Regions from separate parts of the Nonomuraea sp. NPDC049624 genome, predicted to be linked through region 1. Evidence: riboswitches for the same ligand, from Rfam matches in the RefSeq annotation. Region 1 holds a riboswitch; the other holds the start of a gene.

What was found. A riboswitch is a leader RNA that binds a small molecule or an ion and turns the genes downstream of it on or off. The one in region 1 is predicted to bind cobalamin.
Region 2: another riboswitch for cobalamin. It lies ahead of AB0J76_RS35165 (CbtB domain-containing protein); the one in region 1 lies ahead of AB0J76_RS45515 (ribonucleoside-diphosphate reductase subunit alpha).

The regions. Positions count from the first base shown of each region.
Region 1 covers NZ_JBFAOR010000018.1:85,550-89,036, forward strand. The annotation lists gene AB0J76_RS45515 (ribonucleoside-diphosphate reductase subunit alpha) at 1-1,663, opposite strand, end outside; cobalamin riboswitch at 1,792-1,997, opposite strand; gene AB0J76_RS45520 (alpha/beta hydrolase) at 2,206-3,153, shown strand; gene AB0J76_RS45525 (hypothetical protein) at 3,255-3,487, shown strand, end outside.
Region 2 covers NZ_JBFAOR010000009.1:278,576-282,062, forward strand. The annotation lists gene AB0J76_RS35155 (MFS transporter) at 2-1,213, opposite strand; gene AB0J76_RS35160 (nuclear transport factor 2 family protein) at 1,316-1,747, opposite strand; cobalamin riboswitch at 1,923-2,052, shown strand; gene AB0J76_RS35165 (CbtB domain-containing protein) at 2,087-2,278, shown strand; gene AB0J76_RS35170 (CbtA family protein) at 2,289-3,122, shown strand; gene AB0J76_RS35175 (histidine phosphatase family protein) at 3,128-3,487, shown strand, end outside.

The DNA.
Region 1 (3,487 bases):
CGGCGATCCGGGTGGACAGCTCCTTGGCCTCGGCCGAGTCGAACGGCAGGCGCAGGGCGAAGAAGACGTCCTGCAGGCCCATCACGCCGAGGCCGACCGGACGCCAGCGCGGGTTGCTGGCCGCGGCCTGCTCGCTCGGGTAGTAGTTGATGTCGATCACCCGGTCGAGGAAGGTGACCGCGGTGCGGACGGTGGCGCGCAGCCGCTCCCAGTCGATGTCGCCGCCGGTCAGGTGTGCGGCGAGGTTGACCGACCCGAGGTTGCAGACCGCGGTCTCGGCGTCGCTGGACACCTCGACGATCTCGGTGCACAGGTTGGACAGGTGCACCACGTTGCCGGGCTCGGCCGCCTGGTTGCACAGGCGGTTGGCGGCGTCCTTGAAGGTCATCCAGCCGTTGCCGGTCTGGGCCAGGGTGCGCATCATCTTGGCGTACAGGTCGCGGGCCTTGATCTGCCGGACGTACCGGCCGTCGCGCTCGGCGGCGCGGTATGCCTCCTCGAACGCCTCGCCCCACAGGTCGGGCAGCTCGGGGACCTCGTCGGGGTCGAACAGCGACCAGGTGCCGTCGGCCTCGACCCGGCGCATGAACTCGTCGGGGATCCAGTTGGCCAGGTTGAGGTTGTGGGTGCGGCGGGCGTCCTCGCCGGTGTTGTCGCGCAGCTCCAGGAACTCCTCGACGTCGGGGTGCCAGGGCTCCAGGTAGACGCAGGCCGCGCCCTTGCGCCGGCCGCCCTGGTTGACGGCGGCCACCGACGCGTCGAGCGTGCGCAGCCACGGGACGATGCCGTTGGAGTGCCCGTTCGTGCCGCGGATCAGCGCGCCCCGGGAGCGCACCCGCGACCAGGAGATGCCGATCCCGCCGGCGAACTTCGACAGCTGCGCCACCTGGGCGTACCGGTCGTAGATGGAGCCGATCTCGTCACGGGGCGAGTCGACCAGGTAGCAGGAGGACATCTGGGTGTGCCGGGTGCCGGAGTTGAACAGCGTCGGCGAGCTGGGCAGGTAGGCCAGCGACGACATGAGCCGGTAGAAGCCGACGGCCTCGGCGGGCGTCTCGGCCAGCCCGCAGGCCACGCGCAGCAGCCAGTACTGCGGCGTCTCCACCACCAGCCGGGTGGACGGGTGGCGCAGCAGGTAACGGTCGTAGACCGTGCGCAGCCCGAAGTACTCGAACCGCAGGTCGGCGGTGACGTCGATGGCGTCGTCCAGCTTGCGGGCGTTGGCGTTGACGAACTCGGCGGTCTCGTCGCCGATGAGCCCTTCGGCGTGGCCCAGCCGGATCGCCTGGCTGAAGGAGGCCACGCCCTGCCCGCGGACCTCCTTGTCGATGTAGCCCGACAGCAGCCGCGCGGCCAGGCGCGAGTACTGCGGCTCCTCGCCGATCATCTCGGCGGCCGTCTGGATGGACAGCCGGTCCAGCTCGGCGGTGGTGGCCCCGTCGTAGAGGCCGCTGATCGTCTTGGTGGCCACCCGCATCGGGTCGATGTCCGTCAGATCGGTCGCCCAGTGCTCCACCGCACGTACGATCTTGTTGACGTCGACCGGCTCAGCGGTGCCGTTGCGCTTGCGCACCTGCATCTGCACGCGCCGCGGCGCGGACCTGTCGGCGTCCGCCCGCGCCGGCTCGGCCAGGTCCGTCATCGGGTCCCCTGTGACCGTCACTGCGCTCTCCCCTCGTGAACTCGGTCAGCTGCCGAGAACGCGCGCAGGAGGCGGACGACGAGGCGCCACAGCCCTCTCGCCAGCGCCGTCCACCGTCCCACGCGGTCTCGGAGCAGCCGCGCGCGCATGATCGCGCGCGGCGCGCCGGCAGGTCTTCGGACTCGTGGGCATGCTGTCGCTGCCTACTGGCCGTCGCTTCCCGGGCCGTCGGCCCAGTGCGTGTGACGGCGTTCGTTCCCACTCACCGCTGCGGGGCAGTCCCGGATTCCCACCGGGTTCCCTCTTGCCTCGGCCGCCCTGGCGGGGCGACCGAACCGGCTGCGGGGAACACCATATATAGGGTGGATCAAAAAGTCACACCCAACATCTCGTGTTGCGAAGAACCCGCGCTCCGATCCGTCCGCCCGTCGCGAGGCCGGCCGGGCCGCCTCTCCGCGTGCCGCGCGGGCGGGGCGTGTGATCGACGCCACAGACCGGTCGCGCCCCGTTTTCGCTACCTTAGGTATCGATACTTCAAGTAGCGAAAAGCTGAGGAGACGACCATGCGCCAGACCTCCACCGGCCGTCCGGTCACGCCGGACTGGGACACCGTCACCCCCGCCGAGCTGGCCGCCTACGCCGAGGCGGAGAACCGGCTGCGCGCCTCCGCCGAGGCCCAGGCGATCACCGGCCGGCCGGACCCCGGCGCCGCCATCGACTGGCGGACGGTGGCGCTGCCCGGCCGCGACATCCGCGTCCGGGTCCACCGGCCGCGCGCCGCGGCAGAGCCGGGGGACGTCCTGCCGCTCGTGCTGCACGTGCACGGCGGCGGCTTCGTCGGCACGGCGCCGCAGAGCGACTGGGTCAACAGCCACCTCGCCGCCCGCCTGCCCGCCATCGTCGCCTCGGTGGACCACCGCCTCCTCGACCGGCGCACGCCGCTGGCCGACGCCGCCGACGACGGCTGGGACGTGCTCCGCCACGTGCTGGAGCACGCCGCGCAATGGGGTGTCGACCCGGCGCGGACCGTCCTGTTCGGCGAGAGCTGCGGCGGCCTGATCTGCGCCCTGGCGGCGATCAGGGCACGCGACGCCGGCCTGCCCCTGAAGGCGCAGGTGCTGGTCAACCCGGCCGTGGACGTGACCGGGACGATGTTCGACCACCCCTCGATCGCCCGGTACGCCGACACCCCGACGCTCAGCGTGCCGGTGCTGCGGCTGTTCCACCGGCTCGCCGTGCCCGAGGGGACGGACGCCCGCGCGCTCTCCCCGCTGCACGCCGACGACCTGGGCGGGCTGGCCCCGGCGCTCGTGGCGGTGCCGACCCACGACCCGATCGCCGACCACGGCCGCCGCTACGCCGAGGCGCTGCGGGCCGCCGGCACCCCCACCCGCCTGGCCGAGTACCCCGAGGCCGGGCACGCCTTCCTCAGCATGCCGGCGCTGGCCCCCCAGGCCGAGGACGCGCGGGCGGACATCCTGCGCTTCCTCCGCGACGCCCTCGCCGCGTAACCCCGCGACCGGAGCGGGGACGGGCCGCCCCCTCGCGTGCCGCCGGGTTCTGCTTCATGATTCGAAGTGTCACCCCGTGGCCCCTCGCGATGGGACGGTCAGTGAAGCGCATCCTCGCCTGGGTCGGCGTCAACGTCGACATCCTCATCGCCCTGGCGGTGGCGGTCGTCGTGAGCATTCTGGACGTCGCGGGCATCGCCACCGCGGAGGCCGTCAGCAACGCCACCGTGGCCACGCTGGCGGTGCTCGCGTTCGTCATGCTGCGCAGCCGGACGCGGGCGCAGTCGGCGGAGAACGCCGTGGAGCGGGCCGTGCTCGCCGCCGATCGCAAGCT
Region 2 (3,487 bases), on a different contig from region 1:
GTCACGCGGCCGGGGCGGGGCGGCGCAGCAGGGCGCCGCCGACGAATGCGCCGGTCAGCGCCACGGCGCCGGCCACCAGGAAGGCGGCGTGCAGGCCGCCGAGGGTGGCCGACGCCTCGGTGGCGACGGAGGCGAACGCTTCCGTACGGGCGGCGGCGATCGCGGTGAGCCCCGCCACGCCGACGGCGCCGACGAAGGTGGGCATCTGGGCGAGGCTTCCCGCCACGCCCTGGTCGGCCTCGTCCAGCCCGGACGTGATGGTCGTGACGGCGGCCACCACCGTCAGGACGTGCCCGAACCCCATGGTGGCCGACGTCGCCAGCAGCAGGACCAGGCCGCCCTGGGCCGGCAGGAACACCATGGCGGCGGTGCCGGCGGCCTGCACGGTCAGGCCGGTGACGATGGTCGCCGCCGTCCCGCGCGTGCTGATCATCCTGGCCGCGAAGCCGCCCGCGACCAGGGCCGCGGCCGTCAGCGTCGCCAGCGTCGGCAGGCTGCCCCAGCCCGCCGACCTGCCGGTCGAGATGTCGTAGACCAGGGCGAACAGGCCGCCGCTCGCCAGGAGCGCGCCGGGCACGTCGAGCCTGGCGCGGCCGCGTACGGCCGTCTCCCGCACCACCGTCACCGCGCCCGTCATGACCAGGACGCCGATGCCGAACAGGACGAGCATCGTCCAGCGCCAGTTCAGTCCGCTGGTGATGAGGCCGCCGCCGATCGTCCCGACGACGAAGCCCAGCGACAGCAGGGCGCCGTTGACGCCCAGCGCCCTGGTGCGCTGCGGCCCTTCCTGGAACGTGCCGGTCATCAGCGCCAGCGCGGTCGGGCCGATCATGGCCGCGGCCACGCCCTGTCCCGCGCGGGCCGCCACCAGCAGCCCCGGGGTCGGCGCCAGCCCGGCCAGCAACGAGAACGCCGAGAACGCCGCCACGCCGATGACGAACAACCGGCGCCTGCCCACCATGTCGGACGCGCGTCCGAACAAGGGCATCAACGCGGCCGTCGGCAGCAGGCAGGCGGTGGCCACCCACTGCAGCGCCGAGGCGGAGGAGAAGCCGAGGTCCCTGCCGATCTCCGGCAGCGCCACCGTGATGATCGAGTAGTCCAGCCCGGTCATCAACGTCGCGCCGCACAACGTGATGAGGACGAGCCAGCCGCGCGGCCCCCATCGCGGGGTCGTGCCGGCGGCGGTCATGTCGTGGGTTTCGGTCGTCATGCGGCCAGCGTGCGGCCGGCCGTGAAGATCAACCAGAGCCCTGCTGAAGGTACCTCTGTCAGGTGCAGGACGGGCGGGCGCGGGATCGCGTCGGGCAATTCGTCAAGGGCACTGCAGAGTCACCGAGGCGGAGAGCTGGGTGAGCAACTCCAATTGATCGAAATAGAGGCGCAGACTCGTTATGAGCCCGTCTTCCACCGTGCAGACATAACAGCAACGCAAACGAAGGGGACGACCCGTCGCGGTCAGCACCTGACCGTCGGCCATGGCGTACGGCCCTCGGTGAGTTCCCACCATGAGAAGCTCGTCGACGGTCGTGGCCTCGCCCTCGGAGGACTCCGTGATCACGGCCCGGACGTCGGGGAACGCCGTCCAGAACTCCTCCAGATAGGAGGCCAGCTCGGCGTGTCCCTGGGAAACGCCTTCGGGGCTGATGGACACCCCGGTCGGGCTGAAAGTGCTGAGCAGTGCCTTCATGTCGTGGGCGTTGAACGCGTCCGTATAGCGGTCGCGTACGTCGCGGGCAACATTCATGGCACCGGATCCTCCTCCTTCGCTCGATGCCCGACGCGGCTGTGGATATGCGGTCGAATTGCCAACGCAGGCTAAACCCGTCCACTCGGCGAGGTAGAATTCTGGGCCTTTCACAAAGGCACGCGGCGTAGCGGCAGGTGACGGAGGGTCACCGGGCGCCTGTTGACGCGAACGTGAGGAAAGGATACGTTCCGGTAGATTTCACGGTTGTCCAAGGGAAATCCGGTGAGATGCCGGTGCGGACGCGCCACTGTATCCGGGACGCAGATCCCGGGAGCCAGGTCGCTTGGCAGCCGTGACCTCGTGATATGGGACGCGTGACCCCTGAGGAGGCTTGACATGACCGGGCTGTCCACCCCGTCGACGATTCCCTTTCCCCGCCTGCGCCCTTGGCTGCTGCTGGCCGTGCCCGTGCTGCTGCTGGTCGCCTACCTGGTTCTGATGGACAACGGCGCCATCTCCCAGACCGGCACCTTCCTGCACGAGCTGATGCACGACGGGCGTCACCTGCTCGGCGTGCCCTGCCACTGAGGGCCGGGGCATGGTACGCACCTTCCTGGCCAGAGGTCTGCTCATCGGGCTGCTGGCCGGGCTGATCGCGGGCGCCTTCGCCTTCGCCTTCGGTGAACCTCGCGTGGACCACGCGATCGCCCTGGAGGAGGCCGCCGCCCAGGCCGGGGCGCCCGATCCGGACGCCGGGACGGCCGAGCACGGCCACGCCGAAGCGGCCGAGCACGGTCACGCCGAAGCGGCCGAGCACGGTCACGCCGAAGCGGCCGGGCACGGTCACGGCGAGGACGCCGTGGTCAGCAGGCCCGTGCAGAAGGCGGGGCTGTTCCTGGCCACCGGGCTCTACGGGCTCGCCGTGGGCGGGGTGTTCGCCCTGGTGTTCGCCGGGCTGCGCGGGCGGGTCGGCCCGCGTTCCGACGGGCGGCTGGCGGTGGCCGCGGCCGGCACGGCGTTCACCGCGATCATCCTCGTGCCCTTCGTGAAGTATCCGGCCAACCCGCCTGCGGTGGGCGATCCGGACACCATCAACAGCCGCACGCTGCTCTACGTGGTGATGATCCTCGTCGGGCTGGCGGCGACGGCGATCGCGGTGGCGACGGCCCGGCGCGTCGAGGGCGGCCCGTGGGCGCGCTGGACGGCGGCGGCGGTCGCGTTCCTCGTGCCCGTCGTCGCCGCGTGGTGGTTGTTGCCGGCGGTCAATGAGGTGCCCGAGGGGTTCCCCGCCACGCTGCTGTGGGAGTTCCGGCTCGCCTCGATCGGCACGCAGCTCGTCTTCTGGACGGCGTTCGGCGTGCTGTTCGGCTGGGCGAGCGACCGGGCCGAACGGCGCGCGGCGGCTCATCCGCTGGTCGCGGCGCCGAGCTGAGCAAGGTGCTGTTCGTCCGGCATGCCACGACGCCGGGGATGCGGGCCGGCTGCTTTCCCGCCGACGAGGACGCCGACGCGGCGAGCCTGACCAGGGCCGCCGCGTGGGGTTCCGTCGAGGGGCCGGCGGCATGGACCGCTCCCGGCAGGGCCGCGCGGCAGACGGCCGCCGCCATGGGGCTGGCGGCCCGCGAGGTTCCCGCCCTGGCGGAGGCGGATTGCGGCCGGTGGCGGGGCCTGCCGTACGGGCGGGTCGCGCTGGAGGAGCCGGACGCGCTGGCGAGCTGGCTGGCCGACCCGCACGCCGCCCCGCACGGCGGTGAGTCGCTGAGCGCGCTCGCCGCCAGGGTGGCGGGCTGGCTCGAC